Regions from separate parts of the Paenibacillus sp. strain BS8-2 genome, predicted to be linked through region 2. Evidence: riboswitches for the same ligand, from Rfam matches in the RefSeq annotation. Region 2 holds a riboswitch; the other holds the start of a gene.
The links. A riboswitch is a leader RNA that binds a small molecule or an ion and turns the genes downstream of it on or off. The one in region 2 is predicted to bind ZMP and ZTP.
Positions count from the first base shown of each region.

Region 1 (6,784 bases), 2.0 Mb from region 2:
TGACAGTACTTCGATAATAAAATCAGGTGCTCCTGTAATACGCTTTTCTCTGATCTTATTCGAATCGCATATAATTAGCAAATCCGGTTGAAGCCAATCTTGAATATCCGATTCATCGGTATCGTTGGAACTAAATAAGCACACATCGATAGGAGATATGAATACTTTGCAAGCCTTCCCCTTCAAGTAACTGCGAAACTCAGAGTATAAGCCGCCTAATATATCTTGATGCTTGGGAGTAGGTGATGGCGTCATATTAATGATTTCACCATCAATAACTTCAAAGCGCAATCCATCTTTCCGGTTACAATATTCGGAATAAATAAATGGTGTATTGTGATTAGGCGGAGTCATACTGAATTCCTCCGTTTCGTTCCATCTTTGCTTTAGTATAGCATTTCGGCAGTTGAGCTCCAAATGAATTGTTTCGATTTTTCACATCGATTTGTGTTCACAACGTCAATTAATTCGATAATACCGGTGAGGATCTCGAGGACTTGATCAGCATTGGCACGATTGGATTGATCAAAGAGATTGAAAGCTTCCAGACAGGCAAAGGCACAAAACTCACGACCTTCGCCGCCCGTTGTATCGAGAACGAGATACTTAGGCATCTTCGCAGCTTGAAGAAAACGCGCAAGGACGTATCGCTGCATGAGTTATAAAAGGCGAAGAAGTGATAACGTTTGGGCTGGCTTATGAATCGTATAGTGCTCAGGCCGTTCGTTGCCGGCAAACGTAATAGCTGCATGATAAAAATATGTTATAATGGTGTTTATTTTAGCGGTTCGCATGCTGATGAGAGGAATGGAATGAAAGTTGACTGAAAATTTTTGGGAAGAGTTACCTAAACCGTTTTTTGTACTTGCTCCTATGGAAGATGTAACGGATGTTGTGTTTCGTCATGTTGTGAGCAAAGCGGGTAGACCTGATGTTTTTTTCACTGAGTTTACAAGTACGGAAGGGTACTGTAATCCAGGTGCTATATATAGAGAACGCGGGAGATTATATTTTACAGAAGATGAACAGCCTATGGTTGCGCATATATGGGGAAATAACCCTGATTATTTTAGGGAAATGAGCATAGGCCTAGCTAAGCTTGGATTTAAAGGCATTGATATTAATATGGGCTGTCCTGCTCATAACGTCGCAGCTAAAGCAAAGGGTAGCGGACTTATTCTACAACCTGAGCTAGCAGCAGATATTATACAAGCAACTAAAGCAGGCGGATTACCTGTAAGTGTAAAAACCAGACTTGGCTATACTCATGTTGAAGAGTGGCGTGAGTGGTTATCACATATTTTGCGACAAAATATTGCAAATCTTTCGATTCATCTACGAACCAAAAAAGAAATGAGTAAGGTGGCTGCTCATTGGGAGCTTATTCCTGAAATTAAACAGCTTCGTGATGGGATTGCACCCCATACATTATTAACGATTAATGGAGATATAGCTGATCGAAAAAGGGGCTTAATGCTGGCAGAACAATATGGAATTGATGGAATTATGATCGGCAGAGGTATATTTAAAGATCCATTTGCTTTTGAGAAAACACCTAGAGAGCATAGCAGAGACGAAAAAATGGAGTTATTAAATTACCATATTGATTTATATGATCAATATGCAACAGAAATAGAACCGAGACCTTTCGTTCATTTGCTTCGTTTTTTCAAGATATACATGAATGGATTTGATAAGGCGGATGAGTTGAAAAGTGAGCTCATGCAAACGAAGTCAACCGATGAAGTACGTCAAGTGCTACAAAATTTTACTAATGAGAGTGTTAAATAATCGCGAGGGCGCTCATCATGTCGGATGACAAGCCGTTGTATGTAAAAATTCACATACGTACGGGCCACATGGTTGGATCGAAGCATATTCCAAAAAACGCTCACAGCCCCCACAAACAAACCTGTCGACTGTGAGTCGACAGGCTTGTTTGTGGGGGCTGCTGAACAACAATGACGGTATCGGGGGCGCCTGGGCAACAAATTGCAAGTTTTCGATACGTTGGCAGACCGTCTCCAAATCCTCCAGACCGGACCAATAATATTTCAGCTCTTGCCGGATTGTCTCTAATTCTTCGAACGAAACATGCAGGTCCGACAATTGCCGATACGTTGGGATGATATCGCGGAACATTGTGTAATAATACGGCCGTTTTATGAGCTCTTGCCTTCTCCATTCCGCAGCAGCTTTGTGGCTTGGAATACTCAATGTGTGCTGACGAATGTGAAGCTGTGCGCTTTCTGACAATAAGAAATCCGAATTTGAATACTTCGGGGCTATAGAGCCATTGAGTTAATGAATCAGAGCCACTTTATTAATCGAATAGAGCCATGATGTTAATGTGCAGAGCCAAGAGTGGGACTATGCGAACGGGCAGGATAACATTATGGGATTGTTGTTGAAAGGAAGACACCGACGCTAACGCGCCGGTGCCATTCCGATGATCTCCTTCTCATATAAGTTTGCGCTCCAGAAGCCCGCGTCAAATCGGCTCTGCAAGACGAATCCGAGGCTGATGTAGTATGAATTTAGGCTTGGGTTGTCGGCCATGCAGTCGAGGCGAAGCCAACTTTTTCCCATGGCCCGAACATAACTTTCCGCGGAGCGAAGGAGTTCGCCGCCGATTCCTTCTCCCTTGCGATTGCGCGAGACGCATAACCGATGAACATACCCCGCCTCGTCGTGAAATTGCTCTCCCCATATTTCCTCGTATCCCCAATGGACGGAGAAACAACCAACGAGCTCATTCCTCAGATCCGCGACGAACACTTCATTATCCCTGACAAATGCTTCGACAATCTGTCGTTCGAAGCTTTCGACGCGCCATTGCCAGAAGCCATACGCCGAATGAATCCATTGCGCTGCATCGATGAAAAGTGAGCGAATGCTGTCCACGTCTTCATCCATTGCCCTACGAATAGCGAGTGATTCGGAAGGCTCCCGTCTCCAGTCATGCTCAAGCCTCGAAGCAGTATCTATCGCCCGTTCCTCCCCGTGAAGCTTTGCGACAAGATGCAGCGCCGCATCAATGCCCGCCGTAACGCCCGCCGATGTAATGATTCGACCATTGTCCACGTATCGGACGTTCTCTATCAGCGTCACGCCCGCCGGCGCGGCCTCCATTAGCAAATTCATGGCCCGCATATTGGTGGTAGCACGTAGTCCTTCGAGAAGTCCTGCCTTGGCGAGCAGCAGTGCCCCCGTACAGACGGACAGCGTAAATGCAACCCGCTGAGAGGTTTCGTTAATCCAGGCGGTTAACTTCTCATTATGCATCTCCTTACGCGCCCCCCAGCCTCCCGGAACGATCAAGATGTCCGGCGTCGGACATTCTGAAGAAGCGAAGTCCGGCAGAATCGTCAGGCCGCTGATTGTCCGAATCGGTGCGTTCGATTCCAGGGCGACCGTATAAACCAGAAAGTCCTGCCCCCAGTTGCTCGCCACCGCGAACGCGTCGAAGGGTCCAGTTACGTCCAAAGCATCCACTTGCTCATATACCAGCACCGCTACTTTTTTCGCTACCCCCATGCCGACACTCTCCCCGAAAATTAGAAAAGCATCTGGTTAAAAATCAACCAAATGCTTTGCCCAGGCGAACGGCTTATTTGACAGATGCGCTCCCCCGTAGTAATCTACGTTCTCGCCAGTTACGCATCCCATTTATTTACTAATTATTATAAGACTAGTTAACGGTTGAGATCAACATTATTTTTCAGAATTATTCGAAATTGGCCACGGCAGGCAAGCAAGCAAGCAAGCAAGCAAGAGTTCATTAGATGAGAGGTTGTTAGAATATAAAGGTGTACTCGTCCTTACAACTAATTACGATTGTTAAATTAGTAGGCGGAGTTATTATTTACTTGATGGCTCTCCTCATTAACAAGCTGGTTCTATTTCGTTAACACAGTGGCTCTGACAGATTAACCAAGCGGCTCTGCCGCACCGAAGTATTCAGAATTTGAGAGTGATCACATTACGCTGGTCAGCGTTTACTATACGTGTGCCGATCAGGGGGGGGGGGGACAAGCCCCTCTTCAACCAATTGGTTGAGCGCATGGCGTACCGGATGCTTGCTCAAATTAAAGGTCTCAATTAAGTTGGTTCTGAGGATACTGATTTATTCCTGGCTGCCACACTATAGCTGCCTGATTGGAAGATATACATTTAAATTACCTTTTTTCAGTAGCGTTGCATAAAACATGACATGAGAATGTAGTCAACCTCTGAATCTAAATTGTGCTATAAATGTAAAAATCAAGACGTCCACGACAGAAAAAATCTCCTAAAATTAGAGGTACAGGTAGTCCCTGTCCTAATCTCTAATTAGGAGATCAGCTCATGGACAAGGATACACTACTTTCGTCATTTGGTAAATGGATTTCACCTATTAATTCAGAAATTTTTCAAGATTGGCAACGGTTCGGCACTCTCGATCGCTACTCAAAAAAGCTAACAACAATGGTGTTTTTGCTCCTATTCTTAGAAGCGCAGCTTCAGCAACGAAAAGGATTGCGTGAAATTATGAGAGCTGTTCAAGTCGATGAGAACTTTCAACAAGCGATTGGGATTTCCTCCATAAGCGCTTCTCAGCTTTCTCGCAAAAACAACAAGCTGGATCCGGATGTGCTGCAGACCATCTTATGTGATCTTATCTCGCAACTGCATCAGCAGCAGCTCCCAGTAGCTCGGAAGATTGGTCAGGTAAACGTTATCGATTCCTCGACGATTAGCCTCTGTCTGAACAAGTACAAGTGGGCAACGTTTCGCAAAACGAAAGGTGGTGTAAAACTACACCTTCGTGTCACCTTTGCGGAACCTGGATTGGTATATCCAGACAAGGTAGTGGTCACACCAGCGAAGCCTGCAGACCACACCCAGATGGATGTATTGATTGACGAAACGGACGCTACATACTTGATGGATCGCGGATATATCGATTACGAAAAGTATGATGATTACTGTGTACGAGGTATTCATTTCGTCTCGCGCCTCAAGAACAACGCCATCATTGAGGAAGTCGAAGAACTACCCGTGCATGCGGAGTCACCGATTATGCGCGATGTCAAACTCATCCTAGGCAAAGGAAACAAGCGAATGCAGCAGGCACTCCGCATGGTGGAGACCGTCGATAGCAAGGCCAATCCCGTACGCATCATAACGAATCGCTGTGACCTGACAGCTGAAGAGATTGGTGATTTGTATCGCAGTCGCTGGCGGATTGAAATCTTCTTTCGCTGGGTTAAACAGAATTTAAAGTTGGCCCGTTTTTACGGAACAGAAGAGAATGCGGTCCTGAATCAAATCTGGATTTGCTTGATTGCTTACTGCCTGCTGCTACTGATGAAGCTAGAGATCGCCAGGGATAAATCACTGACAGAACTTATGCACATGTTGATAACGCTGAAGTGGCGACCGTGGGAAGTGCTCCATGCAGCCCTCCACCGGAAACCGAGTCGGGCGTCCAAGGGACGACAGAAAAAGCAGTCGCCAGCCGATATCATAATACAATAATGCAAACATGAGGGTTAATTTCAATAAAATACCAAATGGACAATGACTGCCTGAATAGGTGAGCCCCTTAAGTTTTTCGCTAGTGCCACCGGGGCCTGTTTTCAGATAATTCAGATTAAGTGTCATGTGAACTTTTATGCAACGCTACTGACCTTTTTTACATGAACTATGCAGTTCAATCCAAAACTTAGTAATCAAACAAAAGTTATAAAGATGTAAACGAAACAACGAGAAACCTCTTGATTTTTTCGAATCACCATAATAATCACGAAGAATACCTTTCCAACTAGGTATATCTTAGAGGATTTTAGGTGATTTTTGTGAAGGAAACACTGGAACAACCTCAATTTCGTGATCTTAATCAAGGCCAATGTGCGGGAGCACCTGTTTTGCGCTCGCTTTGGGATCGATTTGATTATTCTTTGCTGTTAACGCAATCCGGCATTATGAAACGTAATGGTGTGCCTTATTGGATCCTTTGCTTTATGTATAAGATGGGTCTCGTTTCGAACTGTACTTCCGTAAACCAGATGTCCCATTTGGCAGCTAAAGATGCGCTACTTTCCATGATGTTCAAGCCTTACAAGCTGGCGCAGTATACACTTAGCCGATTTCTCACTACGCCGTTCGCTTGGGTGACATTCGGTCTTAAACGTGTGGAACGATTGCAATGCGATAGCGACACCATGCTTCGGGAAGGCGATATTATTAATTTGGATGACACTCATGTTGCACATCCTTATGCCAAAAAACTTCCTTTTATTTGCTGGTTGTTCGATTCCTCTTCCAAAGTTTACAGTTGGTGCATGAATGCCGTGGTTATCCAGGCTGTGCTTCAAAATGGCTTAGAGTATCCCTTGCTTTATCGATACTGGCGGAAGAGCGATGACGATTCCGGTTTGACCAAATATGAGCTTTCTCAGCAACTCTTGTTGATGCTTCGTGAATCGGTGAAGTGTCGTCTTTGGGTAGCGATGGATCGGTGGTATCTGAAAAAAGAATTCATGACGTTCTTAGCATTACACGGATATGACTGGGTAACAAAAGCAAAACGAAACACGGCCCTTTATCGAAAAGTCTCGTGTTCCGGGCGAAGAGATCGTTACGTCCCCGTCTCTGCTCGGCAATTGATTCGAGAGAGGTATCCTTCACTCGTTTCTACGGGGAAAAAGGGACTCACAGCAGTCTCCATACCCGATGTCTATATGAAACTCCCGTACACAGCGATCGGACGAAAGGGCCAGGCGACGAAAAAATTCCGATT
Region 1 is NZ_CM137010.1:5,541,763-5,548,546, reverse strand. Features, by position in the region: gene ACX1C1_RS24130 (Uma2 family endonuclease) at 1-354, opposite strand, end outside; partial or broken gene ACX1C1_RS24125 (sigma factor) at 468-659, shown strand; gene ACX1C1_RS24120 (tRNA dihydrouridine synthase) at 820-1,791, shown strand; gene ACX1C1_RS24115 (GNAT family N-acetyltransferase) at 2,428-3,537, opposite strand; ZMP/ZTP riboswitch at 3,589-3,670, opposite strand; gene ACX1C1_RS24110 (IS4 family transposase) at 4,348-5,520, shown strand; gene ACX1C1_RS24105 (transposase) at 5,910-6,784, shown strand, end outside.
Region 1: linked by a shared signal. The riboswitch ahead of ACX1C1_RS24115 (GNAT family N-acetyltransferase) and the one ahead of rpiB (ribose 5-phosphate isomerase B) in region 2 are both predicted to bind ZMP and ZTP.

Region 2 (6,784 bases):
TAAGTGGTCATTGTTCTGAGGCGATCAAGAAGTGATAGCAATGTATAGAAGAGGCGCCTGCTGTCCCCCGCGGACAAGGCGCCTTACGTTGTTTGGGGGAGCTATGGAAGCCGGTGTTCGAACGCCGGTCCCGGAGATGGATCGATATGTTATAATAGCGGGAGAACAACTATTAGTCGCCATGAGGATAGAATATAAGATGCGAGATACAAAAGTATGGGAAGTAGAATACATGAACGAAGCAGAGGGCGGATCGCCTCTCGTGCAGGCCGCGAGTACGCTCCGCAGCGGAGGGCTCGTCGCTTTCCCGACGGAGACGGTATACGGTCTAGGTGCGGATGCGCGCAGCAATGAAGCGGTGGCCGGGATCTTTGAGGCCAAGGGAAGACCGTCTGATAATCCGCTTATCGTGCATATTGCGGACCGAAACCAGCTTGGTGAGCTGACACTGCCGCATTCTCCGCTTGTAGACGAGCTTATGGATCGCTTCTGGCCAGGTCCGCTCACGGTGGTGTTGCCTGCTAGAGAAGGTGTGTTATCGCCTTTGGTAACGGCCGGTCTCGCCACTGTCGCCATTCGAATGCCGGATCATCCCGTAGCGCTCGAACTAATCCGTTTGGCCGAATGTCCGGTAGCGGCTCCTAGCGCCAATCGTTCCGGGCGTCCAAGCCCAACGACAGCAGGACATGTGCTGGAGGATCTCGCGGGGTGTATTGACGGCATTGTGGATGGCGGAGCGACGGGTGTCGGGCTGGAGTCTACAGTCGTGGAGCTCGAGGGAGAAGAGATCATTCGTATCCTAAGGCCAGGAGGCATCACGGCAGAGGCGCTGCAAGCTGCTTTGCCCCATGCGGACATTGTAACGGACGACGAACTTGTTCATGGCTCGGCCCCTCGTTCGCCAGGCATGAAGTACACCCATTACGCGCCGCAAGGCGAGTTAACGCTTGTGAGCGGTGAGCGTGCTTTGGTTTCAGCCGTCATTCAATCAGCGATCGAAGATAGCCGCGCGGGCGGCTTTACGACAGGCGTACTCGCATTCGACGAACGTGCTGCTCATTATGACGCAGATTTAGTTATTGGCATGGGCAGCGAAACAAGACTCTCAGAAGCGGCACGGGGGTTGTATGCGGCGTTACGGCAATTTGATTCGGCCGGTATACAGCGTATATGGGCGGAGTCACCAGGCGAAGCGGGGATCGGGGCGGCTTTGCTGAACCGGATGGCCAAAGCGTCTGGAGGTCGACTTATAATCGTCCCTTAAGTCCGATAAAACGGATGTGCTTGACGCATCAGCCGTTTCATCTTGCACGTTTAACAAACGATTAATTGAATGATCATCCATCATTTGGTATGTATTGCTCCCTTGTCCGCATATGTTGATTAAAGAACTCGCGGCGGACTTGGGGGAGATGGTAGTGTGGGATGCGAATGTATATACAGGACAAGTACTGACGCTGCTCTGCATTGCGGCGGCGTTGGGGTTTGACGCTTTCTCGTTGGGGCTTGGCATAGGACTTAAGGGTATTAGACTGCGCGAGATTGTGAAGCTGGGCTTCGTTATCGGTTTGTTCCATGTTCTTATGCCGATCGGAGGATTGTTGACGGGTCAGCTCGTCAGTGGTTTATTGGGACAAGTAGCCTCGATCGCGGCGGGGATTCTGCTCATTCTGCTTGGTGGTCATATGATTTATAACTCGTTTAAGGGAGAAGAAGCGTTATCGTTTGATCATCGTTCTCTCTGGGGGTTGTTAGTTCTGGCGCTCAGCGTGAGCATCGACGCTTTTTCGGTAGGTATCACGCTAGGGATGTTTTCTGCTGATTTATGGCTGACCATCATGTTGTTTGGTCTCACTGGCGGGATCATGTCGATGCTGGGTTTGTTTCTGGGCAGGAAGGTAAGCGGCAATCTAGGAGAATACGGAGAGGCGTTTGGCGGGGCGATACTGCTCGTATTCGGCGTTCTATTCGTCCTATAGAGGTTGTTCATGAAGTCCCAAGGACGGCGTAGCCGTTTCGCCTTAACGAATATCGTAATAGAGAGGGGAAAAACCAATATGAAACGTATCTTGTTTGTGTGCACCGGCAATACTTGTCGTTCTCCCATGGCGGAAGCGTTGCTTCGCGTCCATGCGGCGAAGAGGAGAATGACCGTTGTTGTACGATCCGCTGGCGTGTCGACCGTTGATGGGTTGCCGATCTCGGGCAATGCGCTTGCGGTGCTTGGCCGGAGAGAGGTCGCACATCAAGGTTCGTCCCGTGCGCTAACGGCAGAAGCGGTTGATTGGGCCGATCTCATCCTGACGATGACCTCGGGTCACAAGAGCGACCTGCTTCACGTCCACCCGGAAGCCGTGGACAAGACGTTTACGCTGAAGGAATTTGCCAACACGGATCCGGATGTGCTGCGCAATATCGAAGAGCTGGAGAGCCTATACAGCGACATGCAGATGAAAGGAGCGCTTGGTCAGCAATTGACCGGTGAGGAGCGCCGCCGTTTGCTGGATCTGGAGCGGAGTATTCCTAGCTTTGATATCGCTGATCCGTTTGGCGGCTCGCAGTCCGTTTATGAGAGCTGCTCCCAAGAGATCGAAGAGGCGATCGGGAAACTGCTGGACAAGCTGTCAGTTAAGGGAATGTCGCGTTAAAAATAGGCGATAAGGAAGAGAAAACCGGATTGCTTTCTGATCGTTCTTGCGCTATTATGAAGGTACAAAACATGGTTTCCGATGTAACTGGCGACGGAAGTGGGTAACCACGGTGGAGCATCGGAATATACGGCCGGTCGCCTGGGCAAAGAGCATCATGCTGAACGTAGCATGTCTGCTCTTTTTTTGTTTTTTTTCAAGGTGATAACGTTGTGTCGAAGTTCGAGAAACGCTGAATTGTCTTGTATTTCTTCGCCTTTGCAAGTTCGGCAATGTGTGTGATCTTGGCCCTTTGCCAGGTTGTTACGCTTGGCCGATAGAGGTTTTTCCGCTGGAGAGGTATACTAGCACCATAGGGTGATTTGCTACGTGCAAGTAACCGGGCAAGGAAATTCTGAAGAAGAGGTGTTGGCATTGAAGATTGTTATTGGAGCCGATCACGCAGGCTACCGTCTGAAAGATGTAATCGTGCCGTTCTTGGAGTCGCTTGGACATGAAATCGAAGATGTAGGATGCGACTGCAATCAATCGGTCGATTACCCGGACTATGCATTGCCTGTCTGTGAGAAAGTTGCTGCAGGCGAAGCGGATCGCGGTATCTTGATCTGCGGCACAGGCATCGGGATGTCGATTGCTGCTAACAAGGTGGCTGGCATTCGCTGCGCGCTTGTTCATGATCTATTCTCGGCCAAGGCGACTCGCGAACACAACGACACGAACGTGCTGGCGATGGGTGAACGCGTAATTGGACCTGGAGTAGCTGAAGAGATCGTAAAGGTGTGGCTTTCTACCCCGTTCTCGGAGGGCGAGCGACATGTCGGCCGCGTGAACAAAGTGCTTGAAATCGAGAAAAAATACAACGCGCGCGCTTAATTGGCGGGGGCTGGAAGGCGGTGTATGATGACCACAGTTGATCGGAACAACGATTCGTCTTCATGGTCAGTCTCCGTCGAGACCATTGTTCGGGAGCTGGCTGCTGCCGGACGCCTTCGCGAAGGCCAACTGCTTATTATCGGCGCTAGCACCAGCGAAGTAATCGGTGAGCGTATCGGTACAGCAGGAGCGCTGGAGACGGCAGCCGCCATCTATGCCGGCGTCGAAGCCGTTAGAAGGGAAATCGCCTTTATCCCGGTGTTCCAGTGCTGTGAGCATTTGAACCGGGCGCTCGTGATCGAAGAAGAGGCGGCTGCGCGGTACGGATTGGAGCTCGTCCATGCCGTTCCAGTGCCAAAGGCTGGAGGTTCCATGGCAGCGTATGCGTATGACCAATTGGAGCATCCTTGTTTAGTGGAGTCGGTTGCCGCTCATGCGGGTATTGACATTGGAGATACCTTTATCGGCATGCATCTGAAGCGGGTAGCTGTACCCGTTCGACCTTCGATCCGTTCGATCGGTGAAGCGCATGTCACGATGGCGATCACAAGACCTAAACTTATCGGGGGCGCAAGAGCGGTATATGAACCGCTTAAGACCCTGCCTGCCGAACAATCTATGCATCATTGCGAATAATCATTATTACATTTGGGAGGAATTATCGTTATGGAAAATCTACGTAAACAAGATCCGGAAGTACTAAAGGCGCTTGGCCTTGAGCTGCAACGTCAACGCGACAATATTGAGCTGATCGCATCCGAAAACATCGTTAGTGAAGCTGTGCTGGAAGCAATGGGCTCCGTTCTGACGAACAAATACGCAGAAGGTTACCCTAGCAAACGCTACTACGGTGGATGTGAGCATGTCGATATCGTAGAAGATTTGGCTCGCGAACGCGCGAAGGAACTGTTTGGCGCAGATCACGCTAACGTACAACCGCATTCCGGCGCACAAGCGAACATGGCCGTATATCTGGCAGCCCTTCAGCCTGGAGACACTGTGCTTGGCATGAACCTGGCTCATGGCGGACACCTGACGCACGGTAGCCCGGTTAACGCATCTGGCTTGCTTTATAACTTTGTAGCTTACGGCGTTCAAGAGGATTCCTTCACAATCGATTATGAAGAAGTTCGCAAGCTGGCGTTCAAGCACCGTCCACGTATGCTGGTAGCTGGCGCAAGCGCATATCCGCGTACTATCGACTTCGAGAAGCTGGGTCAAATCGCCAATGAAGTTGGCGCACTCTTCTTTGTCGACATGGCACATATCGCAGGATTGGTCGCGGCTGGTCTACACCCGAGCCCGGTACCGCATGCACACTTTGTGACAACAACAACGCATAAGACATTACGCGGTCCTCGCGGCGGCATGATTCTTTGCCGTAAGGCATGGGCAGCTGCTATTGATAAAGCTGTATTCCCTGGCTCTCAAGGCGGCCCTCTGATGCACATCATTGCAGCTAAAGCAGTTGCACTTGGTGAAGCTCTGCAGCCAGAATTCAAACAATATGCACAAAACGTTGTGAAAAACGCAAAAGTATTGTCCGAAGAGCTGCTTTCCAGAGGGATCAACATCGTCTCTGGCGGCACAGACAATCATCTTATGCTGATCGATACGCGCAGCCTTAACATCACAGGCAAAGCGGCTGAGCATGTGCTTGACGAAGTAGGCATCACGGTTAACAAAAATGCCATTCCATTCGACCCTACAAGCCCATTTGTTACAAGCGGCATTCGAATTGGTACTCCGGCTGCAACAGCACGCGGCATGAACGAAGAAGCGATGAAAGTGATCGCCGAAGTGATTGCACTTGTGCTTAACAATCCCGAGGATAGCGCGACTTTGGAGCAAGCTCGTGTCAAGGTGCGCAACCTGACGGCTCAATACCCTCTTTATCCGAACATGACATACTAATATCTGCATACGAAAAGCACCGCTGTGGCACAATGCTACAGCGGTGCTTTTTTTGTTTTTTGGAAAATGATGTGTGACAGATCAATGAAAGGAACAAGTGATTATATGCCAATCATTTTCGGCTGTTACAAACAACTAAATTGATGATAAAAACAACATTATATAATTATAATATTCATTATTGTAAAAAGTAAAAAAATAACTTTTATGTATCGTTGATTTAGGAGATCTTGATCAAAATTACGATTATTTCGATCATTTTATGTGGTATAAAGTTTCAAAATGATAGGGTCACTCCGTATGATACTTACAAATTTTATATGAATTTGTGCCATGATATGAGGTTCTTCGCGAAAGTTCGTGCATGAAAGTGCAAGTAATGACGCATTAAAATGGTATTACAATAGCGTATTAGCACATAAATACAGTAAATATTAAACGCATTAGTGCAAATGTGCGTTGTCGTGTTAAAGCTTTGGGAAATTTTAAGAATAGCGGCAGGGCTCATAATTTTCGAGTCTCAAGGAAATAGTAAATGTGTCGCTGGAAAGTTTTACGGGTAGTTATCTGTTGACAATTATTAATTTTAAGTTGTATATTGTTTAACGTCGAATAAATAATTTTTCATGTGAGAAATTATGACACTTCATTAAAATTCATCTTTTGCAACTCTTCAACACGGTTTTAAAAAATTATATATAAAATTAGGAGTTGATGTATGTGAAAGGGAGTTTCAAAAAGCCAGCCCAATTCATGCTAGTCCTCGTTGTTGCATTCAGCATGTTGTTAACCGCTTGTACAAGCAATAACAACAAGAATGCTGATCCAGCCAACAACGGTGCGAACAACGGTGGAGAAGAAACACCAAGCACTCCACAAGAATTCCGATTCACTCTTGCAAGCGAACCGCCGAGCTTGGATCCCGCATTGATGACAGACGCTCAGTCCAGCATCGTAGCTGCAGGTCTGTACGAAGGTCTTACTCGCCTGAACACAAAAGGTGAGCCTGAGAACGCGATTGCAAAAGAACTGACTGCATCTGAAGACGGCAAGACATACACAATTAAACTTCGCGACGATGTGAAGTGGAGCAATGGCGACCCTGTTACTGCTCACGATTTCGAATATGCTTGGAAACGCAGCTTGAACCCTGAAACAGCTTCCGAGTATGCATACATGTTGTTCTACCTTGAGAATGGTGAGAAATTCAATGCAGGCGAAGCTTCCGCTGATGATGTAGGCGTTAAGGCAACTGACGACTACACGTTGGAAGTTAAACTGTACACACCAGCTCCTTACTTCCCTAGCTTGCTTGCGCACTACACGTACCTGCCCGTTCATCAGGCGAC
Region 2 is NZ_CM137010.1:1,328,554-1,335,337, reverse strand. Features, by position in the region: gene spoIIR (stage II sporulation protein R) at 1-3, shown strand, start outside; gene ACX1C1_RS05775 (L-threonylcarbamoyladenylate synthase) at 200-1,264, shown strand; gene ACX1C1_RS05770 (manganese efflux pump MntP) at 1,419-1,979, shown strand; gene ACX1C1_RS05765 (low molecular weight protein arginine phosphatase) at 2,058-2,648, shown strand; ZMP/ZTP riboswitch at 2,722-2,802, shown strand; gene rpiB (ribose 5-phosphate isomerase B) at 3,063-3,521, shown strand; gene ACX1C1_RS05755 (TIGR01440 family protein) at 3,549-4,157, shown strand; gene ACX1C1_RS05750 (serine hydroxymethyltransferase) at 4,188-5,435, shown strand; gene ACX1C1_RS05745 (peptide ABC transporter substrate-binding protein) at 6,156-6,784, shown strand, end outside.